Regions from separate parts of the Allobosea sp. RIT-PG3_2 genome, predicted to be linked through region 4. Evidence: riboswitches for the same ligand, from Rfam matches in the RefSeq annotation. Region 4 holds a riboswitch; each other region holds the start of a gene.

Region 1 (7,822 bases), on a different contig from region 4:
GGCCGGGATTGCGGCGAGCGCGTCCCGCCAAGGCAGGGGCGCACCGCCTTCGCTCAATGCGAAGAAGGATGGCAGGGCGATGGGTGCAAGGTCGGCGGCGTCCCGCCGGCCCTCATCCGCCTGCCGGCACCTTCTCCCCCGAGGGGAGAAGGGCGCGATTGCCGCCGCTTCATCCTTCTCCCCTCGGGGGAGAAGGTGGCCCGGCGAAGCCGGGTCGGATGAGGGTCGAAGCGCCGTCAGATATCCTTCGATCCGCCCCAGCAGCCGGCGCATGTTCTCGGCGCCGCCGCCGGCCTGGAAATAGGCCAGAAGCCCTTCCGCAAGCTCCACGGACACCGTGGCATGCTCGGCCAGTCGCGGATCGTCGCGCTCGTCGCCCGGCAGGATCGCGAGCGGAATGCCGTGCTCGCGGCAGGCCGCGCCCAGCCGCTCGATGCCGTAGCGCCAGTAATCGAGCCCGCCGAGGCAGCGCACCAGCACGAAGCGGCACTGCGCCGCGGTCTTCTCGATCAGGAAATCGACGGAGAGCGGGTGCTTCAGCCGCCGCAAGGGCGCGAGCCGCAGTGACAGCTTGCTATCAGCGGCCGCCACCGCCAGCGCCGAGAGGTCGCTGTCGGTGAAGGAGAGCACGAGCACGTCTCCCGGCGGCAGGGCGAGATCGACGGCGTCCCCGCCGTCGTCGAGCCTGATCTCGCTGGTCGGGAGAAGGTGCATCGCCCGATGTTACGCCCCCGCGAGGGCCGCTTCCACGGCCTTGAGATCGAAGCCCTTGAGCCCGATCACGGTCAGCCGCCCGTCGCGGGCCTCGCCAGCGCCCCAGGGCCGGTCGAAATGATGCCCGACGCGCCGTCCGACGCCCTGCACGACCAACCGCATCGGCTTGCCCGGCACGGCGGTGAAGCCCTTGAGCCGCAGCACGCCTTCGGCCTCGGCCGCTCTGGCGACGCGCGCCGACAACTCCTCCGGCGACAGGCCCGCCGGCAGCGGCAGGGCGATGGAGTCGAAATCGTCATGGTCGTGATCGTGCTCGCCCTCGCCGTGATGCGAGGGACGGGCGGCGAGATCGTTTTCGGCGGCGGCGCTCAAGCCCACGATCAGCGCCGGCTCGACCTTGCCATTGATGGTCTCGACGATCTTGATCGCCTTAGGCAGATGCTCGGCGATCTCGGCCTTGACGCGGGCGCGGCCGGCTTCGTCGACGAGGTCGCTCTTGTTGAGCAGAATGAGATCGGCGCAGAGGATCTGGTCCTCGAACACCTCTTCCAGCGGGTTGTCATGCTCGACCGAGGCGTCGGCCGCCTTCTGCGCCGCCAGCGCCTCCGGATCGTCGGCGAACTGGCCCTCGGCCACCGCCGGGCCGTCCACCACGGCGATGACGCCGTCGACCGTGACGCGGGCGCGGATCGCCGGCCAGTTGAAGGCCTGCACCAGCGGCTTCGGCAGGGCGAGGCCGGAGGTCTCGATCAGGATGTGCTCGGGCGGGTTCGGCCGGTTCAGCAGCTTTTCCAGCGCCGGCACGAAATCGTCCGCGACGGTGCAGCAGATGCAGCCGTTGGGCAGCTCGACCACGTCCTCGTCGCTGCAGCCGGCGATGCCGCAGCCTTTCAGGAATTCGCCGTCGAAGCCGAGATCGCCGAATTCGTTGACGAGCACGGCGAGCTTCTTGCCCTGCGCGTTCTCGAGGAGATGGCGCACCAGCGTGGTCTTTCCGGCGCCGAGGAAGCCGGTGATGATCGTGCAGGGCGTCTTGCCGAGGTTGGCGGTCTGAGGAGCGTTCATAGGTTTATCCTTGCTGGCGCGCCGGCATGGGCGGCACGCGTGCGACCACGCCCTTGCGGAAGGACTGGGGCCGCTCTTTCCAGGGAACGATGCCGTTGGCGCTGGCGGCATAGGCCTCCGCCGCGCCGACGATCTCGTCGAGATGGGTTTCTGTATCCAGGTCGCCGATCAGATAGGTCCATTTGCCGTCGGCCGCGAAGGCGACGGTACAGGGCCGCTTGCAGACGGCGAGGCATTCGACGGGCACCACCGGAATGGCGCTGCCCTTGGCTGCGAGCTGCGCGGCCAGCGCTTCGGCGAGCGCCAGCCCCGGCTGGTCGTAACCCTCCGGGAGGTCGGCGCGCGCCCGTCTGCAAACCGTGCAGACATGGATGGTGAGGTCGCCCTCGGACATGTGGCTTGCCTTTCGCGCGGAGCCCGAAGGCGCCGCTATCCTCAGGCCGCGGCGGCGCGGCGGCTCCCCCAGGGCCAGAGCACGCCGACCATGAAGCCGGTCGCGAGCCAGAGCGCGGCCTGGATGCCGAGCGAGAGCGCCGCGAAATGCGCCGCGACCTCGGCCGGGACCTTGCTCTCCGGCGCGGCTGGATGTGGCGCACCGACGATGTGCGGCAGCAGGATCACGACGACGGCGAGCAGCTTGAGCCAGGGCGCGTCGAAGCGCAGGAACACGAATAGCCCGATAGCCGTGGCGATCGCGGTTGCGAGCCACCAGAGCTGGCGCTGTTCCAGCGCGGCGGATGCCGCGCCCGGCAGCTCCGGCGCCAGCCCCATCGCCGGCACGAGGCCGAAGGCGAGGAAGCCGCAGGCGCCCCAGATCAGGGCGCGGCGCTGGTCGATCGTGTCCCCGGCCGCGATCATGCCGGCGAGCAGCAGCGCGGCGAAGCCGATGGCGGTCGCGATCGTGACCGAGCTGGTGAAGAGCGTGCGCTGGAGGCCGTCCTGCGGCTTCCATTCGGCATGCTCATGGCCGGGCGCATCGCCCGCCGGGCCATGCGCGAGGATGATTTTCGCCTCGCCATCGAAAGCGGCGAGCGTCGGCGCTTTCAGCGCGAGCGCCGCCTCATAGGTCTCGGCCTTGAGGATAAGCGGGGTGGTGGTGACATGCTGCAGGGCGGCGACGATCAAGCCAGCCAGAAGCCCGGCCAGGATGCTGACCGTGAGAACACGCGTGACCATGATGGCTTTCCCTCAGTGGCAGGGAAAGGCGAGGCCGTGACGGGTATCGTGCGCGGCGTTATGGACATTGGTCGAGGCCGCGAAGCCGGTCGTGTAGATCAGCGCGACGCCGATCACGAGCGCGGCGGCAACCGCCTTGACGCGTTCGGAAACGCTGAGCTGTATGGTGGAAACCGAAACCGTGTTCATCATGCTCTCCGTAGCCGCCCCGCCGGCAGCTGGTTGGATCTTTGCGGGTCGACGGCAGGTCTCCTGGCTCGCGGGTTAGACGTCCTGCGCCGCCTTCCCGGAGCGTTGGCTCCAGTGGCCGATGGCGAAGGACACCCGCTTACAGTTGCGGGGGCAGCCGCGGCTTTGGGCAGAGCAAGCCCGCACCGCGTTCCCTTTTCACCTCCTCGCGGAGGCACCGTCAGCGACGATCATTAGCCTTCGGGATGCTGCTGTGCAATGCAGGGTGCGCCGCAAGCGCGTCATTCTCGGCCTTGACCCGAGAATCTCATGCAGGAAGAGGCTCGCGCGCCTCCTTCGGGGTGGGATGCCCGGGTCAAGCCCGGGCATGACGACAGGGGGCGGCGCCGAAGGACCTGCCCATGGACTTGCCCCATCTCTCCCTCATCCTCGGTGGCGCCCGCTCCGGCAAGAGCCGCCATGCCGAGTCGCTGATCGAGGCTTTGCCGGCGCCCTGGACCTACATCGCGACCGCCCAGGCCTATGACGACGAGATGCGCGAGCGCATCGCCGAGCATCGGATGCGCCGGCCCCCGGGCTGGCTGACGGTCGATGCGCCGCTCGATCTGGCGGAAGCGATCGCCGAACAGCCGGCCGGGCAGCCGATCCTCGTGGATTGCCTGACGCTTTGGCTGACCAACCTGATCCTCGCCGAACGCGATACCGCTGTTGCCGGGGCCGCGCTTATCAGTGCATGCGAGCAGGCTTCCGGCCCCATCGTGCTGGTCTCCAACGAAGTCGGCCTCGGCATCGTGCCCGAGAACGCGCTCGCCCGGCGCTTCCGCGACGAGGCCGGGCGGCTGCATCAGGCGCTTGCGGCACGCGCCGGCCGCGTGGTCTTCATGGTCGCCGGATTGCCGATGCGAGTGAAGTGAGCCGAAGACATGACGCGGGATATCGACGCTGACGAAGCCGCCCGCCACAAGGCGAAGATGGAGAAGCGCAAGGCGGTTCAGGACGCCGAAATCGCCTCCAAGACGGTCGAGAAGGGCCTGCTCATCGTCAATACCGGTCCCGGCAAGGGCAAGTCGACGGCGGCCTTCGGCCTGATCCTGAGGGCGCTCGGCCATGGCTGGCGCATCGGCGTGGTGCAGTTCATCAAGGGCGCCTGGTCGACCGGCGAGCGCAAGGCGCTCGAAGCCTTCGGCGATCAGGTCAGCTGGCACAGCATGGGCGAGGGCTTCACCTGGGAAACGCAGGACAAGGCCCGCGACATCGCCGCCGCCGAGCGGGCCTTCGCCAAGGCGAGGGAATTGATGGCCGATCCGGAGATCAGGCTGCTGGTGCTGGACGAGCTCAATATCGCCTTGCGCTACGATTACCTGCCGCTCGCCGATGTCGTGGCGACGCTCAAGGCTCGCCGGCCCGACCTCCACGTCGTCGTCACCGGTCGCAACGCCAAGCCGGAACTGATCGAGGCCGCCGACCTCGTCACCGAGATGACGCTGGTGAAGCATCACTTCGCCGCCGGCGTGAAGGCGCAGCAAGGTATCGAGTTCTGAGCCTCTTTCGGGGGGCGCAGAAAGAAGCTTGCCGTCTTTCTCGGGGTAAATCGACCCAACCCATTCCAGCAGACGAAGACGGGTAGGAGAGCGCGGGAACCCCTCTCCTGTAAGGAGAGCGGAGGGGTGAGCTGTTTGGAGGGGCATCGCTAGCCCGAGCCCAACCGCGCCGTGAGCACTCGCGTCCCTGGTCCAGCGGCCTCCACCTCATCCTGCCCGCTCCTTCCAGGAGAGGGTTCCCGCGCCTCCATTGCCCGATCGATTACCCTTGCTGGCGGACACTTGACGGAATGGGGTTCCTCTTCATATTGAATTTGAATTCAGATTCAATTTCGAGATCGTGCATGGTCGATGGAACCCCGAAACAACCGCGCAAGGCGGGCAAGCGTGAGGCGATCCTCTCCGCCGCGCGCCGGATCGTCTCGGAGGTCGGCTTCCAGGAAACATCGATTGCCGCAGTGGCCTCCGCCAGCGGCGTCTCCACCGGCAGCGTCTATTCGTATTTCTCCTCCAAGGCCGAGCTGATGGCCCAGATCGTCGCGGCGGTGTCCTCGCGAGAACTCGCCGTGCTGCGCGAGATCGCCGCGAGCGATGCGCCGGTCACCGAGCGCCTGACGTCGGCAGTCGAAGCTTTCGCCCGGCGCGCCTTCGCCAATCGCCGTCTCGCCTGGTCGATGATCGCCGAACCCGCCGATCCGGCCGTCGATGCGACGCGGCTCGACTATCGCCGTGAGATCGCCGGCATCTTCCGCGCACTTGTCGTGGAAGGCGAAGGGCAGGGCGCTTTCCGTCCCGTCGATCCCGACGCCGCCGCGGCGATGATCGTCGGCGGCTTCATGGAAGCGCTGATCGGCCCGCTTTCGCCCGAGCGGCCGATCACCGCCGAACGCGGCCGCGAGATCGCTGCCGCGCTCGCCGATCTCTCCCTCGCCGCGCTGATCTCCCGTGAAGGACAGGCCGCATGACCGCTCTCGATGCATACGGCTACGACACCCACGAGGTGCTGAACCAGGCCCCGGCGCTGGCGGATTACGACGCCTACGCGGCGGACCCCGCGCTCGGACGCATCCTCGACATGTTCGGCGCCGGCTGGTTCCGCGAGCAGGCGAGCGTGGTCGGCGGCCATGTCGGCTCGCAACGCGTGCAGGATCTGGCGCGGCAGGCCAATCGCAGCCTGCCGGAACTGCGGACGCATGATCGCTGGGGCCGGCGCGTCGACCAGATCGAATTCCACCCCGCCTGGCATGAGCTGATGGGGCTCGCCATGCGCGACGAGTTCCATTCGCTCTGCTGGACCAAGCCGCGCTCCGGCGCGCAGGTGGCGCGCGCCGCGGTCTCCTATCTCTGGAACCAGGGCGAGAACGGCATCTGCTGCCCGCTCGGCATGACCTATTCGGCGATCCCCGTCCTGCAGCGCGACCCCGCGCGCTGGGCCGAGTTCGGCAAGCTGATCACCTCCTCCGACTACGATCAGCGTCCGCTGCCGGCAGCGCAGAAGCGCGGCGGCACGGTCGGCATGGCGATGACCGAGAAGCAGGGCGGCTCCGACCTGCGCCAGACCCAGACCGTCGCCACGCGCAACGCCGACGGCACCTATTCTCTCACCGGGCATAAATGGTTCTTCTCCGTCCCGCATTCGGATGTGTTCCTGACGCTGGCGCGGACCGAGGAGGGCGTCTCCTGCTTCGTCGTGCCGGGCTGGCTGCCGGACGGTTCGCGCAACCGGCTGCAGATCCAGCGGCTCAAGGACAAGTGCGGCAACAAGTCGAACGCCTCCTCCGAGGTCGAATTCCGCGGCGTCATCGCTCATCTCATCGGCGAGCCCGGCCATGGCATCCGCGCCGGGCTGGAGATGAACCACTACACGAGGCTCGATTTCGCCGTCGGCTCGGCCGGGCTGATGCGCCATGCGGTCGCGCAGGCGGCGCATCACACCGCCCATCGCCGCGCCTTCCAGAAGGCGCTGATCGACCAGCCGATCATGACCAATGTGATCGCCGACCTCGCTCTGGAGGCCGAAGCCGCCGCCTGGCTCGCCTTCCGCTTTGTCCATGCGCTCGATCGCGAGGGCGGGAGCGAGGCGGAGAAGCTCATCGGCCGCATCGGCGCGCCAATCGCCAAATACTGGAACTGCAAGCGCGCCACGCCGGTGGTGGTCGAGGCGCTGGAATGCCATGGCGGCAACGGCTTCGTCGAGGACCATCTGATGGCGCGGCTCTATCGCGAGGCGCCGCTCAACGGCATCTGGGAAGGTACGGGCAATGTCGTTTGCCTCGACGTGCTCCGCTCGATCCGCCGCTATCCCGATTGCGTGCCGGCCCTGCTCGACGAATTGCGCGCCGCGCGCGGCAACGATCCGCGCTATGACGCTTTCCTCGCCGAATTGGCGACCGATCTCGTCGATGTGCTCCGCCACGAGCATCTGGCGCGGCGCTTCGTCGAGCGCATGGCGCTTGGCTTGTCGGCCTCGCTGCTGATCCGCCACGCGCCGCATGCGGTGGCCGACGCCTTCGTCGCCTCGCGACTGGCGGGTGGCTGGTCGGGCCATTTCGGCTCGCTGCCCGTGGGAGCCGATCTTCAGGCGATAGCGCGCCGCGCCGTGCCGTTGCCGGAGTGAAGTCCGGGGCGACGAACGGCATTCGCCGCTAACGGGTTTTACGAGAACCGCGCCGTCATTCCGGGGCGGGCCGAAGGCCCGAGCGCGGAACCCATGAACACCGTCCGATGGACGTCATGCCGGAGTGTCGGCGCCTTCTCCCGAAAACCCTGTGTCCATGGGTTCCAGGCTCATCGCTGCGCGATGCCCCGGAATGACGGTGTGTTTCCGGAGCAAGTTGATCGTCGGAGTCAGAGCAGAGCGGCGGCCGTCAGCCCTGCCGCCAGTCCCCACAGCAACCCGCAGGCGCGCCGGTACAGCGCAAGCGCGCGCCTGATGTCGGCAGCGTTCGCATCGGCCCGACCATCGCCCATCCAGTGATCGTCGATGCGGGTATCGCCATAGACGCGCGGGCCCGCCAGCCGCAGCCCGAGCGCACCGGCCATGGCCGCCTCCGGCCAGCCGGCATTGGGCGAGCGGTGCTTGCCGGCGTCACGCCGCAGGGCTCGCCAGGCACCGCCGGCATCCATCGTCCGATCGA
Region 2 (7,822 bases), on a different contig from region 4:
GCGGCCCTTGAAGGCCGCGACGGTATCCTCGACGAAGCCGCTTTCGTTGAGCGTGTCGGTGTGGATCATCACCTGGACGTCGTGATCGTCGGCGACCGCGAGGCAGTTGTCGATCGCGGCCGGCGTCGTGCCCCAATCCTCGTGGAGCTTCAGCGCGCAGGCGCCGCCCTCGATCATCTCGATCAGCGCGGCCGGCTTCGACGCATTGCCCTTGCCGGAGAGGCCGAGATTGATCGGCACCGCGTCGAAGGACTGGATCATCCGGCCGAGATGCCAGGGGCCGGGGGTGCAGGTCGTCGCCAGCGTGCCATGGGCCGGGCCGGTGCCGCCGCCGAGCATGGTGGTGATGCCCGCCATCAGCGCTTCGTCGATCTGCTGCGGGCAGATGAAGTGGATGTGCGCATCGACGCCGCCGGCGGTGAGTATCTTGCCCTCGCCGGCGATCGCCTCGGTGCCCGGGCCGATGATGATGGTGACGCCGGGCTGGGTGTCCGGGTTGCCGGCCTTGCCGATGGCGACGATGACGCCGTCCCTCAACCCGACATCGGCCTTAACGATGCCCCAGTGATCGACGATCAGCGCGTTGGTGATGACGGTATCGACCGCGCCCTCGGCGCGGCTCGCCTGGCTCTGGCCCATGCCGTCGCGGATGACCTTGCCGCCGCCGAACTTCACCTCCTCGCCATAGATCGTGAAGTCCTTCTCGACCTCGATGATCAGGTCTGTATCGGCGAGGCGGACCCGGTCGCCGACCGTCGGTCCGTACATCTGGGCATAGGCGGCGTGGGAGAGCGTGGCCGGCATCAGAGTTTCCCCATCACCTTCTGCTGGAAGCCGTAGACGGCCCGCCCGCCGCCGAGTGGCACGAGGCGGACCTCGCGCTGCTGGCCGGGCTCGAAGCGCACGGCGGTGCCGGCGGCGATGTCGAGCCGCATGCCGCGCGCGGCGGCACGGTCGAAATCGAGCGCCGCGTTGGTCTCAAAGAAATGGTAGTGCGAGCCGACCTGGATCGGCCTGTCGCCGGTATTGGCGACGAGCAGGGTCACCTGCGCCGCCCCCTCGTTGAGGACGATGTCGCCGGCAGCGGGGAAGACCTCTCCGGGGATCATCGCGTCAGGCTCCCGCGACCAGCCAGAGGCCGCCGAGCGCGGTCAGGCCACCGGCGACGCGCGCCGCCATGCGCCCGCGATGCGAAAGCGCATTGCCGGCAAAACCGACGCCGACGCCGACCGCATGCAGCAGCGCCGTCGCCAGCGCGAAGCCGACCATGAAGGACGTGCTGGTCGCCTCGCCCAGTTCGCCGCCATGGGCATAGCCGTGGAACAGCGCGAAGAAGCCGACCACCGCCATGCCGACCGGCGTCGGCACCTGCAGCGCGACGAGCGCGAGCATGCCGAGCACGACGACGGAGGCGGCGATCACCGGCTCGACGAAGGGCAAACCGATGCCCGCCAGCGCCGCGGCGAAGCCGAGCATCATCGTGACGACGAAAGCGAGCGGGATCGCCCAGATCGCGCGCCCGCCGACAAGGAACGCCCAGAGGCCGACGCCGACCATCGCCAGGATATGGTCCACGCCGAAGAGCGGATGCGAGAAGCCGGCCGCAAACGAGCCATGCTCGGCCGGGTTGAGATGGGCGAAGGCCGGGCTCGCGGCACCAACGCTCAGGATCAGGGCGATCGACAGTCTCTTCATGGCAGCCTCTGTGTCGGGACGTCAGCGGATCGGTTCATGGACGGTGACGAGCTTGGTGCCGTCGGGAAAGGTCGCTTCGACCTGCACGTCGTGGATCATCTCGGCGACGCCTTCCATGACCTGCGCCCGGCCGACGACATGCGCCCCGGCTTCCATCAGCTCGGCGACGCTGCGGCCATCGCGCGCGCCTTCGACGACGAAATCCGAGATCAGCGCGATCGCTTCGGGATGGTTCAGCTTGACGCCGCGCTCGAGCCTGCGGCGCGCCACCATGGCGGCCATCGAGATCAAGAGCTTGTCCTTCTCGCGCGGTGTCAGGTTCATGCCGTCATCCTAGAGTTTCCGGGCCTTGCTAGAGTTGCCAGACCTTGGGCAGCGAACGGCCGCCCATCAGCAGGGTCAGCAGCGGCTCCAGCCGCCGCCGCAGAGCGAGCCCGGTCTCCTCGACCAGCCGCGCCAGGAACTTGCCGTTCCACGCGCTGGCGCCGCCGGCTGGTCCAATGATGGATCGGGCCAACTCAAGAAAGCGCTCGGGCGCGGCCCCAGTGAACAGCACCGTCGCCATGGCGCGCCGGCCGGCCATAACCGCCTGCGGCGCCATGCGCGCGGCGATATCACCCTCGAAACGCAGATCGTCGGCGAAGATCAGCCGACCGTTGCGACGCACCCGCCAGCGATCATGCAGAAGCCCGCTGCGCAGCGTCTCGCCCATCGCCATCCGGCCGAAGAGCACGGCCTCGACAGCAACCAGTTCGGCATCGCCCTCGAGATCGGCGTCGAGCCGGCGGGAGAGGCGGCCGCCATCGAACAGGATCGTCTCCTGCGGCAGCCAGGCGAGCCGCGCGCCGGCCGAGACGCGCAGATGATTGTTGAGCGTCGCATCCGGCCCCGTCGAGCGATAGACACGCTCGCAGGCCTGCGTGGTCACGCAAGCCGCGGTATTCGCGCCGAGATTCACATCGGTGGCCAGGCGGTCGCCGCCCGTCAGGCCGCCTGCGGTGTTGATGAGGATCGCCTGCGGATCGTCGACGCCCAGCGTCTTGGGCAAGCGTATCTTGGCGCAGCCATCCTGGAAGAGACGTTCGAGACGCGTCGTCCCATCCAGCGACCGAAAACTCACGCCGGCATGGCCGACAGCACGCTGCATCCGTGGCGGTCCGGCGCCCTGCATCGCCGCACTATCGGCAGCCAACAGCATCTTCAACGCCGCTTCCGCTTCGGGACGAAGGCCTCAGCTTCGACTCCTGCCGCACCGATGCCCAGCGTCAGGCGGATCGCAAGCCGCACAGCTCTTCCCCCATCGCGATCCCGCCAAGCCACACGCACGCCGCATTCCCCTCTGCTGCCGAAAAAAGACGCAAGTGATATGCCAGCCGGGAGAGCTCAATGTCATTGCGATCAGAGTGGCTCGTCCGCGGCAAAGGATTGATCGGCCCGCGCCGGCTGGCGGGCGCGTTTGCACTGCGCTTCAGTGCCATCACCTGCATTCAAAAGCGGCAGGAGGCACCGACCATTCGGTCCTCAGCTGGCCGAGGCCATCGATGACGCCATCCAAGAAACTGATTTGCACAATAAAGCGGCATCAATCGCCCGCTTTGCGAGCCAAACCCTCAGGGGTGCTCAACCGATCATCACCGCCAAGGCGCGCCGGCCTCGTTCAGTCCGAACGCCTCTGTCGGCACGGCGCTTCCCGGTCTATGCCCGTAGCGGACGAGGCGATTCCCAACCGATCGCGTATCGTCGCAATATCCCGAGCGCCTTCCGCAGCGCCGGAGACGAGGAGATCACCATGGAGATCATGCGCGCCGGCTCCCGGCCGTCCGGGAAGGGACCGGCCGACTGGTTCACCGGATCGGTCCGGATCGACCCCCTCTTCAATCCGCATGCGCCGGAGCGCGTGCAGGGCGCCAGCGTCACCTTCGAGCCGGGCGCGCGGACGGCCTGGCACACCCACCCGCTCGGCCAGACGCTGGTCGTCGTCAGCGGTGCCGGCCGGGTGCAGCGCTGGGGTGGGCCGATCGAGGAGATTCGACCGGGCGACGTGGTCTGGTTCCCGCCCGGCGAAAAGCACTGGCATGGCGCGGCGCCGGCAACGGGCATGACCCATATCGCCATTCAGGAAGCCGAGAACGGCAAGGTCGTGGAATGGTTGGAGCAGGTCTCGGACGCCCAGTACGGCGGCTGATCGCCGCTCATTCGACCCAGCCTGACCACGCCCTACCGCGAACGGGACGATGACGCCTCAGCCTTCCACCCTTTTGCGCGAGCCGCGCCATGCCCTCGTCCAGGCTCCGACGCCGCTCCAGAGGCTGCGCCGTTTCGAGGAGAAGCTCGGCCGGCCCGGCGTCTACATCAAGCGCGACGACCTGATGGAGATCGCGCTCGGCGGCAACAAGCTGCGGAGCCTCGAATACTGGCTGGGCGCTGCGCTGCGCGAGAAGGCCGATATCCTTCTGGTCGGAGGCGGCGCGACCTCCAATCTCTGCCGCCTCACGGCCGCGGCTGCCTCGCTCGTCGGTCTCGACTGCATCGTCCTGCACAATGCGCCGGATACGCCGGAGAATCGCGAGCGCTCCTTCCTGAACCGACTGTTCGGCGCCGAGCTGCGCTTTATCGGGGCCGTCGATGAAGGCGAGCGCAACGCCGCGCTCGCCGAAGCGGCGGCGGAACTCGCGCGTCAGGGGCGGAAGCCCTACATCGTCGGCGACCCCGTGCTCGGCGCGATGGGTTATGTCCGGGCCGCCTTCGAGCTGCACGAACAGTCGCAGCGGGAAGAGGCGCCGATCAGGCACGTCTTTCTCGCCGGCTCGATGGGGCCGACAGAGGCCGGCTTCATCTTCGGCAATGCCCTGCTCGGGCATCCCTTCCAGCTCCATCTCGTCAGCGTCGAATACGAGCGAGCGGAGCTGGAGGAGCATGTCCGGCGCATCTATGAGGGCCTGCGCGACCGGACCGGGCTCGATGTCGCGCCGCTCGATGCGGCGCTGCCGCAATATCACATGGAGCAGCTCGGCGGCGGCTGGGGCGTGCCGACCCCGGCCTCGGAGGCCGCCATCCTGGCCTTCGCCCGCACCGAGGGCATCCTCATCGAGCATGTCTATACGGCGAAGACCTGTGCCGGCTTCCTCGACGCGCTCACCGAGGGCCGGATCGCTGGCGGCGAGCCGGCCTGCGTGATCCATACCGGCGGCACTGCCGCATTGTTCTCACAGTTCGGATTGTTCAGGACGGTGACGTAGCGTCTGCCCGCTTGACGCGCCTCGGCGCCGCCCTATGGTGCCGGTCGATCGAGGTTCTCCGGGTTGCACCCCGGAGCTAAGAGGGAATTCGGTGAGGCGCCTTTCGCCGAAGCCGAGGCTGCCCCCGCAACTGTAAGCGGTGAGCCTTCCGTCCATCGTCCACTGGTGCCCCGCGCACTGGGAAGGCCGGGCGGATCAGGCGTCGACCCGCGAGCCAGGAGACCTGCCGCGATCGCGAGACGTCTTTCGGGCGGGGTGTTCCGGAGGGATGCGCGTCGGCGGCGTCCCCAGACCCGCATCCGGCCGTATCCGCCCAGACTCCCCGCGCTCATTTCGGGGAGCGATGAAATCCATGTCCACGATATCCGCTGATGCCGCCGCGCAGGCCGCACGTCACTTGACGCGCCCGCGTCGCGCGACCTATGAGAAATGCAACATTGTTACACTTGATGTCCGTTGCGCCGGGGCCTCGCTGCTCCGCTGCCGTGACGCCCTCTCCAAGCCGGTCCCGTTCATGCGTCGTGCCTTCCAGTTCGTTCCCGCCTTGCTCGCCGCGGCCGCCGGCAGCGTCCTCTTCGCCGCCGCCGCCTCGGCAGCTCCGACGCAGTATCCACTGACGCTGGAGAACTGCCGGGAGACGATCACCTTCGCCGCCCCGCCCAAGCGCGTCGTCGCGCTCGGACAGACCCAGACGGAAATCCTTTATGCGCTCGGCCTCGGCGACCGTGTCGTCGGCACCGCCGTCTGGTTCTCGCCGGTCGCCAAGTCCTATGAGGCCGTCAACGCCAAGGTGAAGCGCCTCGCCGACAACGACCCGAGCTTCGAGGCCGTCGTCGGCCAGGAGCCAGACCTCGTCACCGCGATGTTCGAATGGCATCTCGGGCCGAACGGCATCGTCGGCAAGCGCGACCAGTTCCACAAGGTCAAGGTGCCGACCTATGTCTCGCCGACCGATTGCGTCGGCAAGGACAATTCCGGCCCCGGCGACGGCGTGCGCACGCAGATGTTCTCGATGGAGCTGGTCTATCGCAACATCCGCGAGTTCGGGCAGATCTTCGACGTTTCCGACCGCGCCGAGAAGCTCGTCGCCGAGCTCAAGGCGCGCGAGGACAAGGCCGTCGAGCAGGTCGCAAAGCTGAAGGCGCAGGACGTGCCCGTGGTCGTCTGGTTCTCCAGCAAGGACATCAAGGGCGACGGCTTCATGGCCGGCAAGAACGGCGTGCCGGCCTATATCCTGTCGCAGCTCGGGGCGCGCAACATCATCACCACCAACGAGGAATGGCCGCTGGTGGGCTGGGAGAGCATCGCCGCCGCCAACCCGGCCGTGATCGTCACGGTCAGGATGGACCGCCGCCGCTTCCCGGCCGACGATATCGAGAAGAAGCTCGAATTCCTGAAGACGGATGCCGTCGCCAGCAAGCTCGACGCGGTGAAGAACAACCGCGTCGTCATCATCGACGTCGGGGCCACTCGCGCCGGGCTCGATACGGTCGATGGCATCGAGACGCTCGCCAAGGCGATCGCGAGCTTCGGCATCGCCCCTTGAGCCACGCCGCCCACGGTCCGAACTGGCCGGCGCGGATCGGTCTCGCGCTGCTGTCGCTGCTGGCACTCACCTTGTCGGTGGCGCTGGCGGTGACGATCGGCGAGATGGCGATCCCGTTTCAGGTCGCCGTCAAGGCGCTCGGCAACGGGCTGTTCGACCTCGACCTGCCGGTCAGCGCGATCCAGCAGGGCGTGATCTTCGACTATCGCCTGAGCCGGGCATTGATGGCCGGATTGTGCGGCGGGGCGCTCGCGCTTTCCGGCGCGATCCTGCAGGCGCTGCTGCGCAATCCGCTGGCCGAGCCCTATATCCTCGGCATCTCCGCCGGCGCCTCGACCGGTGCCGTCGCGGTGCTGATCCTCGGCATCGGCATCGGCGGCGTGGCGATCAGCCTGTCGACAGGCGCCTTCATCGGCGCCTGCGCGGCGCTGGCAGCCGTCGCTTTGCTCGCGACGGGGGCGGGCGGCGCCAGCGACCGCGTCATCCTGGCCGGCGTCGCGACCTCGCAGCTCTTCAACGCCGCGACGGCAACCATCGTCACGACACTCGCCAGCGCCGAGCAGGCGCGTGGCGTCATGTTCTGGCTGCTCGGCAATTTCGGCGGCGTGCGCTGGCCGGATCTATGGATCGCGACGCCGGTCGCCCTGCTCGGCTTCGGCGTCTGCATGCTGCACGCCAAGGCGCTCGACGCCTTCGCCTTCGGCGTCGACGCCGCCGCCTCGCTCGGCATCGCGGTTCTGCGCGTGCGGATCGTGCTGTTCGCGACGACGGCGGTGATGACCGCCGCCATGGTCAGCATCGTCGGCACGGTCGGTTTCGTCGGCCTCGTCATCCCGCACGCCGCGCGTTTCCTCGTCGGCTCTGGCCATGCCCGCCTGCTGCCGGCCTGCCTCGTGATCGGCGCGGTCTTCATGATCCTCGCCGACATCCTCTCGCGCGTGTTGGTACCGCAGCAGATCCTGCCGATCGGCGTCGTCACCGCCCTGTTCGGGGCGCCGGCCTTCGCGCTGATCCTCTATCGCGCCAGGAGACCTGCGTGAGGAAGCCGGCATGACGCTCGCGACGCAGGACGTGCGCTGGAGCGCGGCCGGAAGGATGATCGTCGACGGTGTGACGCTCGCGGCGGCGCCGGGGCGCATCCTCGGCCTGATCGGCCCCAACGGCTCCGGCAAGTCGAGCCTGCTCAGGCTGCTCTGCCGATTGCGCAAGGTGGCGAGCGGCGTGGTGACGCTCGACGAGCGCGACATCGCGAGGGTGCCGCGACGCGAACTGGCACAGCGGCTCGCCTTCGTCGAACAGCAGGCGACGACCGAGATCCAGCTCTCCGTCTGCGAGGTCGTCC
Region 3 (7,822 bases), 170 kb from region 4:
TGCGGCAGCACGAGGTTCTGCGCATGGGTGACGCGCAACTCGTCGAAGGAATAGCGCTCGGCCAGATCGGCGACGAGGCGCATCTGCTCGCTGGTCGCGTCGCCCGGCGCCTGGCCGAGCGGCTTCAGCGAGATCGTCAGCGCGGTGTAGCCCGCCAATTTGTGCGGCGTCGTATTGACCTCGACCCAGCGGGCGAAGGCCGGATTGGTCGCCTTGGCCGCTTCCAGCGTGTTGCTCACGGCCGGCAGCGTCTCGTAGGACGGCGGTGCGAAATAGGCGGCGATGCGCGCCAGCTCTTCGGGATCGGCATTGATCGACGGGCCGTCGAGCTGCGCGAACTCGGCCTCGACGCGGCGGGTGAATTCCTCTGCGCCGGTCTCGTGGACCAGGATCTTGACGCGCGCCTTGTACTTGTTGTCGCGCCGGCCTTCGAGATTGTAGACGCGCATGATCGCCTCGAGATAGGCCAGCAGGTCATTCTTCGGCAGGTAGTCGCGCACGACCTTGCCGATCATCGGCGTGCGGCCAAGCCCGCCGCCGACGCTGACCTCGTAGCAGACCTCATGCGTGTCCGGATGGCGCCGCAGGCGCAGCCCGATGTCGTGCGCCCTGGTCACGGCGCGGTCGTGCTCGGCACCGGTCACCGCGATCTTGAACTTGCGCGGCAGGTAGCTGAACTCGGGATGGGCCGAGGACCATTGCCGGATCAATTCTGCGGTCGGGCGCGGATCCTCGATCTCGTCCTGCGCGACACCGGCGAAATGATCGGCCGTGACGTTGCGGATGCAATTCCCCGAGGTCTGGATGCAATGCATCTCGACATCGGCGAGCAGCCCGAGGATTTCCGGGATGTCGCGCAGCTTCGGCCAGTTGAACTGCAGGTTCTGGCGGGTGGTGAAATGGCCGTAGCCCCGGTCGAACCGTTCGCCGATCAGCGCGAGCTGGCGCAGTTGCCGGGAGTTCAGCGTGCCGTAGGGGACGGCGATCCGTAGCATATAGGCGTGAAGCTGGAGATAGAGGCCATTCTTCAGCCGGAGCGGCTTGAACTCGTCCTCGGTCAGCGAGCCGTCGAGCCGGCGCGAGACCTGATCGGTGAACTGTGCCACCCGCTCCCGCACGAAACGCTCGTCGAACTCGTCATAACGATACATGGATCAGCCCTTCGGCCCGGAGGCGATGCCTTCACCGGCCTGCTTGCCGAGATCGGGTCGGTTGCTGGGGCCGAGCGTCTTGAAGCGCTCGCGAAAATGGCGTGGAATCGGGCGGCCGGTTTCGACCGCCACATCGACGAGATAGGCGTCGACGACCCTGTTTCCGCGAAGCTCGGCGGCGGCGAAGGCTTCGAGCCGGTCGGCTGCCGCGTCATCGGTGGCGACGAGCGCCAGCGCCGGATCGCGCGTCCAGGCCAGGGCGTCGGCGCCCTCATTGCTCGCGAACACCACGTCGCCGTCGAGCAGGTCGTTGGCGAGCAGGATCGCGGGCAGCGGCACGCGTTTCGTCGCGGCGGCCATTAGGCGGCCTCCGGCAGAGTCAGCGTCAACCCGCCGAGCGCCATGACCTGCCAGCCTTCGACGGCTTCCAGTTCAGGATTCCGGCCCTGTTGATCGACGACGTTCAGAACTGCCACGATAACGCCCATCCCCGTTCGGTCTTCCGAACAGGATTTTACGCTACAGGCGGGGTACGGCTCAATTCACATCAGGTAGTCGGTTTTTTCGTATTATCGACGCTGTAGAGTAGAATTATCCTGAAGAAGGAGTTTTGGGCCGATCGGTCGCAAAATTTTGCCATCTCGGCAGCGTGCGGCACGAAGGGAGGACGCCGCCGGTCGACCCGTTCTCAGGCGCTCTTCAGGATCGCCTCGACGATCTCCTGGACGTCCAGCGCCTCGCTCAACGTCGCGAGATGATGTGGCTCGCCACGCGTCAGCTTGGCGACACCTTCGAGCTGGCGGCGCAGGGCCAGGGGGCGCGCTTCGTTCTGCGAGAGAGCCTCCGGATCGCGCTCCCAGGAGCCGTCGGCCAGACGCCGCTCGGCCTGCGACCAGTCGCAGAGGCGCACCGCGCCCTTGTCGCCTTCGAGCGTCCAGACGTTGTGGTCGTCCTTCGCGGTGGTGCCGACGCTGCCGGTGAGGGTGGCAGGCAGGGCGCCTGCCGTCAGCGTCGCCTCGATGCGGCGCTCGCTCTTGCCGGGCTCGGGATAGACAGCCTTGCCAGCGAGGCCGGCGAAAGGCCCCGCGATACGACGTGTCAGGAACAGGAAATGCGAGACGACCTCGCGGGTGAAACCGCCCTGCACCGGCCCGTCGAGCCAGCCGGCCGCATCGGCCTGCCAGGAGCGCGGCCAGGTCGCGAAGGCGACCTCGATCGAGATGCGCCGGGGCGTGCCGACGACGCCCGAGGCGATCCATTCCTGCAGCCGTACGACGGCCGGGGAGGAGGCGAAGGGGAAGTTCACGGCGCCGCGCTCCTTCGCTTCGGAGACGAAGGCGCGTGCATCGGCGAGATCGACCGCCAGCGGCTTCTCGCAGAACACGGCCTTGCCGGCGGCAAGCGCCGCCCGGGCATGGGCGAGATGGGAGGTGGGCGGGGAGGCGATGTAGACGCAGTCGCTGGCGGCGATCAGGGCAGCGGCGTCGGGCTGGTGCGGGACCGCGGGCAGGGCGGTCGCGATCCGTTCCATGGCCGTGGAGGAGGGGTCCCAGATGCCGGAGACCTGCAGGGCCAAGGCCGGCTGGTCGAGCGCCGCGCGCAGCATGCGCTCGCCCATGATGCCGGCGCCGATCAGGCCGAAGGAGATGGAGGTCTGGGGCATGGGAGTTCTCGAGCAGGCGGTTGATGGAATTGCCGCGCCCTGCATGGCATGCCGCGATGGTCGGACGGAAGCCGCTTTAGCTGCCGGATCAAGTCGGTGTCGCGACAGTGCGCATCCGCGCCGTCAGCGAAAGCCCCATCACCGCCAGCGCGAACAGGACCCAGAGCGGGTCGGCGCGATTGAGCAGGAACGCTTCCAGCATGCCGACATAGGTCATGAAGATCACGATCATGACGAAGAGATCCGCCAGCCTGCGATTGGCCGGCGCACGCCAACTCGCGAGATAGTTCAGCAGCGGCTTGCCCATCAGCAGATAGATCATCACCGCCGCACCCGGGACGCCGAAGGCCAGCGCCGCGTCGAGATAGCTGTTGTGGCCGGAGCCGATGCCGCGCACATCCCAGCTTGCCTCGAAGTTCTCCTCGAGGCCGGTGACGATCGGCGTTTGCCAGAAGCTGGCGTAGCCGTAGCCGAGCCAGGGCCGCTCGGCGATGTGCCGGAGCGCGAATTTCCAGATCTCGTCGCGGCCAGTGAAGGTCGGATCGGAGATCAGCGCCGCGCTGAGCGCGTGGAACTGCGGCGAGATGACGGAGCCGACGGTCAGGGCGGCGATGGTCGCGACCAGGACGAGGTGCAGCAGGATCGTCAGGCCGGGCCGTCCGGTGATGCGGCTCAGGAATACGAGGCCGATCGTCAGCGGCAGGAAGCCCAGTGTCGTCTTGGAGCCGCTGTTGAGCACGAAGAGCACGCCGAGCGCCGCGATCAGGCCGCCGCGCCAGCGCAACCCGCTGCGCCAGGCGTAGATGCCGAACATCGCCATGATCGAGAAAACCGGTGCCGCGAAGTTCTTGTGGCTGAGGTGGCCGCGCCAGTCGCCGGCATGGACGCCTTCGGCGCCTTCCGAGCTGTGGACGGCGAGATGCGGCGCGAGCAGTAGCGCCCCGTAGACCAGTGCCAGCAGCACGAGGCAGGCATTGGCTGCGGCCGTCGCGAAGCTTCGTTCGTCGCGCGGCAGGACAAGCACGCCGGCAATGATGGTCATCACGATCGCCGCGAGCAGAAGTCCGCGCAAAGACGCGGTCGGATCGAGCGACTGGGCGGCTGAAAGCGCTGCGATGCCGAAGATGATCGCCCAGCTGCCGCTGCCGAGCCGAGCCAGAACCGCTCGCTGCGTCAAGCTCAGCATCGCGACCAAAAATGCGAGGCCAAGGACGAAATAGCCGATCTGGTTGACGATATTACCAGTGGATTCGCCTGGCGCAGTCGCCTCGGGCGGCCCGGCGAAGGGCTGGAGCGACATCATCAGCACGAACAGGCCGAAGCCGGCGAGGGCGTTGCCGAGCGCGCCCGTGCCGGCAATATGCGCGGTTGAGCCGGATCGTGCCGGCTGGTTGGTGATCGAGCCCTGGACGCTCTCGCTCATGGCCGCTTCGCGTTGGACTGGACGACCTTGCTCCGGGGAGCCGGGCTGGCTGTCGACATCGTAGGCTCTGACATATTAAGGGCCTCTAACTCCGGCGGCCTGACGGCAAAAGCATCTGACGACGCTGCCGTTTACGTCTCTTTTACGCCGACGCGTTGAGCTTCGCGCCATAAGCATAAGATCGAATCGGGAGCAACCATGTCCGTCCCCGCCGCCGCGAGCGAGCAGGCCCGCCTGGACGAGCTGGCGCAGTACGACATCCTCGATACGCCGGGCGAGGAATCCTTCGACCGGATCACGCGCCTCGTTCGCCGCACATTGAAGGTGCCGATGGCGACCGTGACTTTCCTCGATGGCCACCGGCAGTGGTTCAAGTCGCGCGAGGGCTTGTCCGACTGCGAAGGAGATCGGCGTAGCGCGCTCTGCGACGTCACGATCCGCCGCGGCGAGCCGTTGATCGTGCCCGATACCCGTGCGGATCCGCGTTTCACCGACAATCCACTCGTCACCGGCGCGCCGCATCTGCGCTTCTATGCCGGCATACCGCTGCGAGGCGAGGGCGGTCACAATATCGGCACGCTCTGCGCCATGGACACCGCGCCCCGCGCCTTCGATGGAGAGGACGTTGCGATCCTCGCCGATCTCGCCGCGATCGTGATGGACGAGCTCAGGTTGCGTCTGCTCGTGTCCACCGATGTCCTGACCGGGGCACTCTCGCGCCGCGCCTTCCGCAATGAAGCCGGCAAGGCGATCGCACTCGCGTTGCGCCATCGCCATGAGACGAGCTGTATCGCCTTCGACCTCGACCACTTCAAGACCGTCAACGACACGCAGGGCCATGCCGGCGGGGACACCGTGCTGACCGGCACCGTGGCCGCCTGCCGCGACCTGCTGCGCCAGAGCGACCTGATCGGGCGCCTCGGGGGCGAGGAATTCGCGATTCTGCTGCCGCATACGGGGCTGCAGGCCGCTCTCAGCGTCGCGCAGAAGCTGCGGGAAAGCATCGCCGCCCAGCGTTTCGAAGGCGTCGGCGGACCGTTCACCGTGACCGCGAGCTTCGGCATCGCGGCGCTTTCAACTGCCGCATCGGACCTCGAAGCCGTGCTTCAGCAGGCTGACGAGGCGCTCTATGCCGCCAAGACCGCGGGTCGCAATCGCTGCATTGCGGCCCATGCAGGCGCTGCGAGCAGCTCGCCCTTCGGTCGGCGCGTGCTCAAGGCCGGCAGCATCGTGTTCAACGGTGGCCGCTCGGTGATAGACTGTACCGTCAAACGCCTTTCCGACGAGGGCGCCAGCCTTGCCGTGATCGATTCGGCCGGGGTGCCCAGCCGTTTCAAGCTCGCCATCGAAGCCGATAACTTCTCGCGTTTCGCGCATGTGGTCCGCAAGGCTGGCCCTGAGATCGACGTTCAGTTCGCCTGAGGTGGTTCAGATGGAGCGCCGGTGGCGTTGCGTGTGCGTGCGCGGCACTTCAGGGGTTCGACGGCAGCTGCTGAGCCATTCATCCCCGCTTTCCACAACGGCTTGTATCCAGCGCATACGAGCAATTGACGGATGAATGGAAATGACCGCTAAATGTAGTGGTCACGGTCTCTCGAATCGCAAGATCGAGAGCTAAGAGGGAAGCCGGTGCGAAGCCGGCGCTGCCCCCGCAACTGTCAGCGGTGAGTTCTCGTCCAGCGTTAAGTCACTGAGGTCGCAAGGCCTTGGGAAGACGGACGAGAACGACGACCCGCGAGCCAGGAGACCTGCCGCGACCCTAGTTAACGTCCGCGGGCGGGGTGTCCCGGTGGTGCGCTGGCAGGTCGCGGCCTCTCTTTGTCGCGCGCCCTTTCCACGCGTCCGCCTTGGCCTTTGCCCCCAACATCTTGATCTTGGGGTTTGAAGCCGATGTCTCTTTCCGTTGAAGCCGAACGGCCTGCGCCGGCGCCGTACAGTGCCGAAACCGTATCGCAGCCGCGCGCCGTCGCGAGCGAGCCGGGCTTCCAGGTGATCCGCCGCAACGGCGCGGTCACGCCCTTCGATGCCTCCAAGATCGCAGTGGCCCTGACCAAGGCGTTCCTGGCTGTCGAGGGCTCGAGCGCCGCCGCCTCGCGCCGCATCCACGACATCGTCGCCGACCTCACCACGCAGATCGTCGCCGGCCTGACGCGCCGCGCCGATGCCGGCCGCACCTTCCATATCGAGGACGTGCAGGACCAGGTCGAACTCGCGCTGATGCGCTCCGAGCATCACAAGGTCGCCCGCGCCTATGTGCTTTATCGCGACGAGCGGACGCGGGAGCGGGCGAGGGCGCTGGCCGAGGCGAAGCCCGCCGCAGCCGCAGCCCCGTCGCTGCGGATGAAGCTCGCCGACGGCGTGCTGGTGCCGCTCGATGCCGGGCGATTGGCCAAGGTGGTGCGCGAAGCTTGCGCCGGGCTCGATGGCGTTTTGGCGGAACCGGTCCTCGCCGAGGCGCAGCGCAATCTCTACGACGGCATCTCGCTCGACGAGCTGGCGCTCGCCCCGATCCTGGCCGCGCGCACCCTGATCGAGTCCGAGCCGAACTATGCCAAGGTCTCGGCGCGGCTCCTGCTCGACAAGCTGCGGCGCGAGGCGCTGAGCTTCGTCCATGGCCATGCCGAACAGGCGACGCAGGCCGAAATGTCAGGGCGTTATGCCGACTACTTCCATGCCTATGTGAAGACCGGCATCGAGAACGAGCTGATCGATCCCGAACTCGGCCGTTTCGATCTCGCCCGCATCGCTACCGCTCTCAAGCCCGAGCGCGACCTGCATTTCGACTATCTCGGCTTCCAGACGCTTTACGACCGCTACTTCCTGCATGTCCGCGGGAACCGCTTCGAGCTGCCACAGGCCTTTTTCATGCGCGTCGCGATGGGCCTCGCCATCCGCGAGATCGATCGCGAGGCGCGGGCGATCGAGTTCTACGATCTGCTGTCGTCCTTCGATTTCATGGCCTCGACGCCGACGCTGTTCAATTCGGGCACGCTCCGCCCGCAGCTGTCCTCCTGCTTCCTGACCACCGTTGCCGACGATCTCGACGGCATCTTCAAGGCGGTGAAGGACAATGCGCTTCTGGCCAAGTATTCCGGCGGTCTCGGCAACGACTGGACGCCGGTGCGCGGATTGGGCGCCCATATCAAGGGCACCAATGGCGAGAGCCAGGGCATCGTGCCGTTCCTGAAGGTCGCCAACGACACGGCGATCGCGGTCAACCAGGGCGGCAAGCGAAAGGGCGCGGTCTGCGCCTATCTCGAGACCTGGCATGTCGACATCGAGGAGTTCCTCGATCTCCGCAAGAACACCGGCGATGACCGCCGCCGCACCCATGACATGAACACGGCGAACTGGATTCCCGACCTGTTCATGCAGCGCGTCGCGGCCGGCGGCCAGTGGACGCTGTTCTCGCCCGACGAGACGCCGGACCTGCACGACCTCTACGGCAAGCCGTTCAAGGCGGCCTATGAAGCCTATGAGGCCAAGGCCGACCGCGGCGAGCTCAAGGTGTTCAAGCGCGTGGCCGCGCTCGATCTCTGGCGCAAGATGCTGACCATGCTATTCGAGACCGGGCATCCCTGGATC
Region 4 (7,822 bases):
TCCAGCCGAAATCGACGATCGCCGCGCGCTTGCCGATCGTCGCGAGATTGCCGGCATTGCTGTAGGCGAAGGGCGGCGGCGCGGCCTCGCCCTTCAGCCGCGCCTTGATCACTCCGGCGACGTAGCGCCCCTCCTGCTTGGCCGCTGGCGCGACGCCGGGCACCGGCTTGCCATCGGCCGAGACGACATGGGCCGTGTCGCCGACGACGAAGATATCGCGCTGGCCGGGTACCGTGAGGTCGGGCTCGACCATCACCCGCCCGGCCCTGTCGGCCGGCGCGCCGAGCCACTCCGCCGCAGGCGAAGCAGCGACGCCCGCCGCCCAGAGGATCGTCCTGGCCGGCAGGAAGGCGCCGCCGAGTTCGATCCCGTCCGCGGTGCAGTTCGAGACAGCGTGACCGAGCTTGATCTCGACGCCGAGCCCGATCAGCGCCCGCTCCGCATAGGCCGAGAGGTCCTCGGTGAAGCCAGCCAGGATGCGCGGGCCGGCCTCGACCAGGATGACGCGTGCGGAGCGCGTATCGAAGTTGCGGAAATCGCCGCGCAACGTGTCATGCGCCAGCTCGGCGATCGTGCCGGCAAGCTCCACCCCGGTCGGACCTGCGCCGATGATCACGAAGGTGAGGAGCTCGGCGCGCCGGGCAGCGTCCGTCTCCCATTCTGCCTGCTCGAAGGCCGAGAGAATACGCCGCCTGATCTTCGTCGCGTCTTCGAGCGTCTTCAGCCCGGGTGCGTAGGGCTCCCACTCGTCATGGCCGAAATAGGAGTGTCGTGCCCCGGTCGCCAGGATCAGGCTGTCGAAGGCAAGCGGCGGCTCGCCCTCGATCAGCACCGTCTTCACCCCCGCATCGACGCCGACGACGCTGCCCAGCAGCGTGGTGACGTTCTTGTATCGCCGCAGCAGCGAACGGGCCGGCCAGGCGATTTCGGAGGTCGGCAGCGACGCCGTCGCGACCTGATAGAGCAAAGGCTGGAAGAGGTGATGGTTACGCCGGTCGATGAGCGTGATCCTGACCGGCTCGCCGGCGAGATTTCGCGCCGCCTCCAGCCCGCCAAAGCCGGCTCCCACGATGACGATGTGATGGGGCGTGCCGGCCGTCATGGGCTACCCAACCTGAAACAGGCTGCGACGGCGATATCTGGAGATGCGTCTCATGAGTTCTCCCGCTTCACCAATAAGCCAGTGCCGCCTTTGCGAGAAGCGGGGAGATGGCGCGGGACGACAGAACCGTCCCGCATTCGGCGCTATTGCAGATCGCGGAACGCTTCCTTCAGCCGCTCGACGGCCTCGATCACGGTGGCGCGCGGCGTGGCGAGGTTGAAGCGCAGGAAGCTGTCGCCCCCCGCCCCGAAGCTCGCGCCATGGTTCACCGCGATCTTCGCCTGCTTCTCGACGCGGGCGGTGAATTCCGCCGGCTCCATGCCAGCCCCGCCGAAATCGACCCAGGCGAGATAGGTCGCCTCGAGCGGCATCGAACGCAGGCCGGGAATGGCGTTCACCCCGTCGTCGAACAGCTTCCTGTTGCCGTCGAGATAGGCCACGAGCCGGTCGACCCAGGCCGCACCTTCGGGGCTGTAGGCGGCGGTCGCCATCGCCATGCCGAAGGAATTGGGCGAGATGCCATGGGCGTTCATCCGGGCGCGGAACCGCTCGCGCAGCGGCTCGTCGGGAATGATGACGTTGCCGACATGGGCGCCCGCGATGTTGAAGGTCTTGGTGGTCGCCGTCATCATCACGAGGCGGTCCGCGATTTCAGGCGCAGCCAGCGGCATGACGGTGTGCCTGGCTCCCGGCATGACCAGATCATGATGGATCTCGTCGGCGACGAGGATCAGGTCGTGGCGCTTGCAGAAGGCCGCGATCTCGCGGAGTTCGTCGCGTGTCCAGACGCGCCCGCCCGGATTATGCGGCGAGCACAGCATCAGCATCCGCTCGCGGCCGGTCATCTGCGCGTCCCAGCCGGCGATGTCGAGGACGTAGCGGCCCTCCTCGATCGGCAGCCGGCACTCCACGACCTCCCGGCCGGCCGAGCGGATGATGCGGGCGAAGGCGTGGTAGACCGGCGTCATCAGCACGACGCCATCGCCCGGCGCGGTGAAGGCATCGACGCAGAGCGCCGTGCCATTGACGAGGCCATGGGTGGTGAAGATCGCTTCCGACGCCACGTCCCAGCCATGGCGGGTCTTCATCCACCAGCGGATGGCGTCGCTATTGGTGCGGTCGTCGCCGAAATAGCCATAGACCCCGTGAGCCGCCATGCGCTCGACCGCCTGCTGGACGCAAGGCGGCGGCCGGAAATCCATATCGGCCACCCACATGGCGATGCCGTCGGAAGCGGCCACGCCATAATACTTCTCCATCGTGTCCCATTTGGCCGAATGGGTCCCGCGGCGGTCGATCTGCTCGTCGAAGTCCGGCAACCTAAGCATCGTCATCCTCGGCAACAGCAGAGCGGCCAAGCCGCGGAAAGCGCCGAGAGATGGTGATTCCGACCCGGCCCGTGGCTTCTGTTCTGCCGCGCCGGCTCGCGGGCGTAAACCGGCGCGATCGCGACGGCTGGCCTCCGGATACGACATGGCGCGCGATCTCCCGCCCCCGTCCTTACCTTTGGTTAAACCTATTTGACGACGACACTTTTCCGCCGTAATCGTCACCGGGACGGTTCCCTCACGGGATCAAAAGGGAACGCGGTGCGGGTGGCCAGCCACCCCATGCCGCGGCTGCCCCCGCAACTGTAAGCGGCGAGCCTTTCGCCATACGCCACTGGGACCTCGGACCTGGGAAGGCGGCAAAGGGCATGGACCCGCGAGCCAGGAGACCTGCCGTCAGCCGTGGTCACACGCGAACACGTTCGGACGGGGTGCGCCGATCGCTGATTTGACTGTTTGCCGCCTTTTGCGCGGCAATGGGAGATCGCGTTCGCGGTGACGTGCCACTGACGTCAACGCCCGAGGTCTCCATCGTGATCCCCGCCCTTCCAGCCGCAGAACGCGGCCGCCTGCTGCTATGCGTTTCCTTCCTCGCACTGGCCTGCTCCGCCCCGACACTCGCCCAGAACGCACCCGCCCCGCTCGCGCTCGACGAGATCGTTGTCAGCGCGACCGGCACGCCGACCCCGGCGCGCGAGATCGCGAGCTCCGTCACCGTCATCACCGCCAGGGAGATCGAGCAGCAGCAGCGCCGCACCCTGCCCCAGGCTCTCGCCACCGTGCCCGGCCTCAACATCGTCCAGACAGGCGGACCGGGCGGCCTGACCTCGGTCTTCATGCGCGGCACCAACTCCAATCACGTCAAGGTTCTGATCGACGGCATCGAGGCGAACGACCCCTCGACGCCCAACCGCTCCTTCGATTTCGGCTCGATGCTGACCGACGACATCGAGCGCATCGAGGTGCTGCGTGGCCCGCAGAGCGGCCTTTACGGCGCCAATGCGATCGGCGGCGTCATCTCGGTCACGACGAAGCGCGGCGAGGGGCCGCCCAGGGCGACCGCGCGGGTCGAAGCCGGCTCCCACGGCACCTTCAACCAGTCCGCCGGTTTCAGCGGTGGCGACGATCGTTTCAACTATGCCTTCAACGTCGCCCATTTCCGGACCGACGCGACCGACGTCACGCCGCCGAACCTCGTCCCGCCCGGCCGCCGCATCAATCCGAATGCCTTCGACAACTACAGCTATTCCGGCCGCATCGGCGTCGCGCTCGGCGACACGCTGACGCTCAACTGGGTCGGCCGCTATCAGGACGGGCAGTTGCGCTATACCGGCGACACCGGCTTCCCGAGCCGCCCCGCCCCCTATCGCTCCCTGCAGAACTACGCACAGGCCTTCACACGCGGCGAGGTCGTCTGGGATCCGTTCGGCGGACGTTTCGTCAACACCTTCGGCGTTTCCTACACGAACCAGGACCGGGCGACGCGAACGGCCAACGGCACGACCGGCATCCTCGGCCTGCCCAACGAAAACCTGGGCGAGCGCACCAAGGTCGACTGGCGCGGCAATCTCGAGATCACCAAGGGCCACAATCTGATCATGGGCCTGCAGTACGAGCGCGAGCGCTTGGACACCGCGAGCCTCGTCGCTTCCAACGGCAACAAGGCCGCCTATCTCGAATACCAGGGCAATATTCAGGACCGCTATTTCCTGGCGGCCAACATCCGCCACGATAATGACGACAGCTATGGCGGCCACACCACCTATCGCATCGCGCCCGCGGTGATCGTCCCGGGCATCGAGACCAAGCTGAAGGCGAGCTACGGCACCGGCTTTAAGGCGCCCACGCTGAGCGAGCTCTTCATCGACTATCGCCCCGGCTTCAATTTCTTCGGCAACCCGAACCTGAGCCCGGAAGAAAGCCGCGGCTGGGATATCGGCTTCGAGCAGCCGCTCTTCGACAAGCGCCTGCAGTTCGGCGGGACCTGGTTCCAGAACGACATCGACAACCTGATCGTCACCAACACGGCACGCAACTCCTACGCCAATATCGGCAAGGCGCAGACCAAGGGCGTCGAAGCCTTCGCCGCGCTGGAGATTTCGCCCCAGTTCCGCATCCGCGCCGACTACACCTTCACCCTCGCCAAGGACGAGATCGCGCGGCAGGAATTGCTGCGCCGCCCACGCCACAAGGCGAGCGCCACCGCGACCTGGACGCCCACCGACAAGCTCACCTTCTCGGCGACGCTGCTCTATGTCGGCTCCTGGGTCGACGGCAATCGCGACTTCTCGGTCCCCCGCATGAACGCGAAGGGCGCGACGCTGGTCAATCTCGCCGCCGAGTACAAGGCGACCGACAAGGTCACCGTGTTCGGGCGGATCGACAATCTCTTCGACAAGCGCTGGGAGAACCCCGTCGGCTTCCTCGTCCCGGGCTTCGGCGCCTATGCCGGCATCAAGGTAGCGATCGGCGGATGACGCCGTTCCGCGCCGGGCATTGGCTGATCAGCTTGCGCGCTCTCGCCATGGCGGCCGTCGCCGCCATGGCGTTTGGCGCGTCGCCAGCGGCGGCGAAGCCGGCGCGGATCGTCTCGCTCAACATGTGCACGGACGAACTCGTCCTGCGCCTCGCATCGCCCGAACATATCGCTTCCATCACCTGGCTCTCGCGCGATCCACGCAACGCCAATATGGCAGAGGCGGCACGCGCGATCCCGGTCAATCACGGCCTCGTCGAGCAGGTGCTCGCCTCCCGGCCCGACCTCGTCATCGCCGGCGCCTACACCACCCGCGCGACCGTCGCCTTGCTCAAGCGGGTGGGGATGCCCGTGCGCGAGTTCGGCGTGCCCCGCAACATTGCCGAAATGCGAGCGCAGATCGCGGAGATGGCGGCGCTGCTCGGTGAGGAGGACCGCGGCGCGGCGCTCGTTGCCGACATCGACGCGCGCCTCGCCGTTCTCGCGGCGAAGCGTCCGACCGAGCGCCGCCGCGCCATCGTGCTCCGGCCGAACGGCTTCACGGTCGGGCGCGGCTCGCTGGTCGACGAAATCCTGACGCTGGCCGGGCTCGACAACATCGTCGCCGGCCTCGGCATCGACAGCTACGGCCAGATCGCGCTGGAGACGGTGGCGCTCGGCGGCGCGCAGATGCTGATCCTCAACGATACGCCGGGCGGGCCGCCCTCGCTCGCCCATGAGGTGCTGCACCATCCGCTGATCGAGAGGCTCCGCGAGCGCCTGAAGCTGGTCGCCCTGCCCTCACGATTATGGACCTGCGCCGGTCCGAGCGTGCTCGACGCCATCGAGTTGCTCGCGCGCGCTGCCGAAGAGGACCGATGAAGACCTTGCCCTTCCAGCCGCCATCGCTGGCGCTTCTCATCGCGCTGCTCGCGCTCGCGACGCTCGCCGTCTTTGCTCTCTCGACGGCGGTCGGCTACGCCCCGCTCGATCTCGGCGCGGCGATCCGCGACTGTCTGGCTGGGCGACAGAGCCTGCCCGCATTCGTACTGACGGAGCTGCGCCTGCCGCGCGCGATCCTTGGCGCGCTGGTCGGCTTCAGCCTCGGCCTGTCGGGCGCCGCCATGCAGGGCCTGCTACGCAATCCGCTGGCCGAGCCCGGTGTCGTCGGCATTTCGAGCGCCGCCGCCTTCGGCGCAGTTGTCGCCTTCTACAGCGGGCTTTCAGCCAGCGTCGCGCTCGCCCTGCCGCTCGGCGGCATCGCCGGTGCCATCGTCGCCACGCTCCTGCTGTTCATCCTGCTCGGACGCGGCGCCGGCACCACGACGCTGATCCTCGCCGGCGTCGCCCTCAACAGCTTCGCCGGTGCCGCCACCTCGCTGGCACTGAACCTTGCGCCCAACCCCTATGCGGCACTGGAGATCGTGTTCTGGTTGATGGGCTCGCTCGCCGACCGCAGCCTGAACCATGTCCTGCTCGCCCTGCCCCTGATGCTCGTCGGCTGGGCGCTGCTGCTCTCGACCGCACCGGCCCTCGACGCGCTGACGCTGGGCGAGGACACGGCCGCCAGCCTTGGGTTCGATCTCACCTGGCTGCGCGCCCGCCTGATCGGCGGCACGGCGCTCGCCGTCGGCAGCGCGGTCGCGGTCACCGGCGCGATCGGCTTCGTCGGCCTCGTCGTGCCGCATCTGCTGCGCCCGCTGGTCGGCAACCGCCCCGGCCGGCTGCTGCTGGTCAGCGGCTTCGGCGGCGCCATCCTCGTCCTGCTGGCTGATACCGCGCTCAGGCTCGCGCCGATCCGGCCGGAACTGAAGCTCGGCGTGGTCACGGCGCTGATCGGTGCACCCTTCCTCTTCAGCCTCGTCAATCGCATGCGGCGGGAGGCGTGATGGCCATCGAAGCGCACGGCATCACCGTCGAGCTCGGCGGCAAAGCGATAATCCAAGAAGCCGATCTCACTGTTCGACCCGGAGAACTCCTCGGCCTCGTCGGCCCCAACGGCGCCGGCAAGACGACGCTGCTGCGCGTCATGGCCGGCCTGCTCGCCCCGGCGCGGGGCGCCGTCCACTATGACGGCGAGAGCGCCCGCGCGCTCGGCCGGCAGGCGCTGGCCCGGCGCGTCTCGTTCCTGGCCCAGGGCGGCGATACCTCCTGGCCGCTCTCGGTCGAGACCGTGGTCGGGCTTGGCCGCCTGCCGCACCGCCGCCCCTTCGGCGGCCTCTCGGAAGCCGACAGGGCGGCCATCGCCACAGCGCTCGACCATTGCGACGTCGCGGGTTTCGTCGATCGCACCATGGGTACGCTCTCGGGTGGCGAGCGCCGCCGCGTCCTGCTGGCCCGCGCCCTCGCGGTCGAAGCGCCCTATCTACTCGCCGACGAGCCGCTCGCCGGCCTCGACCCGCTGCACCAGCTCGAAGTGATGGAGCTGCTGCGGCAGACCGCGCGACGCGGCGCCGGCGTCGTGGTCGTGCTGCACGATCTGACGCTGGCAACCCGCTTCTGCGACCGGCTCGCCTTGCTCGACAACGGCCGGCTGGTCGCCGAGGGCAAGCCGGCAGCCGTCCTCGACGACGCGCGCCTGCGCAGCGTCTTCAGCGTCAGCGCCCTGCGCGGCAGCCATGACGACGAGCCCTTCCTCCTGCCCTGGCGGGCCCTGAGCCACGGAAGATCCAACGATGAGCGATAGCGAAACCATCCGCGCCGTGCTGCGCGAGCACATCCATGACGCATCGAGCCAGTGGAATCTCGGCACCTTCGGCGCGATCGCCGAGTTCATGCGCGATCCCGACGAGGAGGTCGCGATCGTCGACGAGCCCTCCCGCCTCTCCGCCACGACCGCGCGCGGCGGCATCGGCTTCGACGATCTCGACGGCGCCCGCCTCTTCGCCTCGGAAAGCGCCGTCGGCACGAGCTGGAGCCACCGCGTCTCGCTCTGCC

What was found. Region 4 has a riboswitch for cobalamin ahead of AC2FAN_RS16595 (TonB-dependent receptor plug domain-containing protein). Riboswitches for the same ligand answer to the same signal wherever they lie in the genome.
Region 1: linked by a shared signal. The riboswitch ahead of AC2FAN_RS06955 (CbtB domain-containing protein) and the one ahead of AC2FAN_RS16595 (TonB-dependent receptor plug domain-containing protein) in region 4 are both predicted to bind cobalamin.
Region 2: linked by a shared signal. The riboswitch ahead of AC2FAN_RS07300 (ABC transporter substrate-binding protein) and the one ahead of AC2FAN_RS16595 (TonB-dependent receptor plug domain-containing protein) in region 4 are both predicted to bind cobalamin.
Region 3: linked by a shared signal. The riboswitch ahead of AC2FAN_RS17420 (ribonucleoside-diphosphate reductase subunit alpha) and the one ahead of AC2FAN_RS16595 (TonB-dependent receptor plug domain-containing protein) in region 4 are both predicted to bind cobalamin.

Annotation. Positions count from the first base shown of each region.
Region 1 covers NZ_JBXWCA010000002.1:254,770-262,591, reverse strand. The annotation lists gene AC2FAN_RS06975 (cobaltochelatase subunit CobN) at 1-714, opposite strand, end outside; gene cobW (cobalamin biosynthesis protein CobW) at 724-1,779, opposite strand; gene AC2FAN_RS06965 (DUF1636 domain-containing protein) at 1,784-2,173, opposite strand; gene AC2FAN_RS06960 (CbtA family protein) at 2,215-2,955, opposite strand; gene AC2FAN_RS06955 (CbtB domain-containing protein) at 2,968-3,144, opposite strand; cobalamin riboswitch at 3,181-3,380, opposite strand; gene cobU (bifunctional adenosylcobinamide kinase/adenosylcobinamide-phosphate guanylyltransferase) at 3,546-4,058, shown strand; gene cobO (cob(I)yrinic acid a,c-diamide adenosyltransferase) at 4,068-4,685, shown strand; gene AC2FAN_RS06940 (TetR/AcrR family transcriptional regulator) at 5,030-5,650, shown strand; gene AC2FAN_RS06935 (acyl-CoA dehydrogenase family protein) at 5,647-7,302, shown strand; gene cbiB (adenosylcobinamide-phosphate synthase CbiB) at 7,533-7,822, opposite strand, start outside.
Region 2 covers NZ_JBXWCA010000002.1:320,860-328,681, forward strand. The annotation lists gene ureC (urease subunit alpha) at 1-804, opposite strand, end outside; gene AC2FAN_RS07270 (urease subunit beta) at 804-1,109, opposite strand; gene AC2FAN_RS07275 (HupE/UreJ family protein) at 1,114-1,695, opposite strand; gene AC2FAN_RS07280 (urease subunit gamma) at 1,717-2,019, opposite strand; gene AC2FAN_RS07285 (urease accessory protein UreD) at 2,048-2,893, opposite strand; gene AC2FAN_RS07290 ((R)-mandelonitrile lyase) at 3,485-3,880, shown strand; gene AC2FAN_RS07295 (1-aminocyclopropane-1-carboxylate deaminase/D-cysteine desulfhydrase) at 3,930-4,934, shown strand; cobalamin riboswitch at 4,969-5,179, shown strand; gene AC2FAN_RS07300 (ABC transporter substrate-binding protein) at 5,449-6,480, shown strand; gene AC2FAN_RS07305 (FecCD family ABC transporter permease) at 6,477-7,520, shown strand; gene AC2FAN_RS07310 (ABC transporter ATP-binding protein) at 7,531-7,822, shown strand, end outside.
Region 3 covers NZ_JBXWCA010000005.1:352,073-359,894, forward strand. The annotation lists gene AC2FAN_RS17395 (nitrite/sulfite reductase) at 1-1,151, opposite strand, end outside; gene AC2FAN_RS17400 (DUF2849 domain-containing protein) at 1,155-1,511, opposite strand; gene AC2FAN_RS17405 (Gfo/Idh/MocA family protein) at 1,840-2,814, opposite strand; gene AC2FAN_RS17410 (O-antigen ligase family protein) at 2,903-4,237, opposite strand; gene AC2FAN_RS17415 (sensor domain-containing diguanylate cyclase) at 4,436-5,659, shown strand; cobalamin riboswitch at 5,808-6,007, shown strand; gene AC2FAN_RS17420 (ribonucleoside-diphosphate reductase subunit alpha) at 6,128-7,822, shown strand, end outside.
Region 4 covers NZ_JBXWCA010000005.1:179,972-187,793, reverse strand. The annotation lists gene AC2FAN_RS16605 (NAD(P)/FAD-dependent oxidoreductase) at 1-1,102, opposite strand, end outside; gene AC2FAN_RS16600 (MalY/PatB family protein) at 1,246-2,430, opposite strand; cobalamin riboswitch at 2,645-2,842, shown strand; gene AC2FAN_RS16595 (TonB-dependent receptor plug domain-containing protein) at 2,931-4,907, shown strand; gene AC2FAN_RS16590 (ABC transporter substrate-binding protein) at 4,904-5,767, shown strand; gene AC2FAN_RS16585 (FecCD family ABC transporter permease) at 5,764-6,774, shown strand; partial or broken gene AC2FAN_RS16580 (ABC transporter ATP-binding protein) at 6,840-7,571, shown strand; gene AC2FAN_RS16575 (DUF6925 family protein) at 7,561-7,822, shown strand, end outside.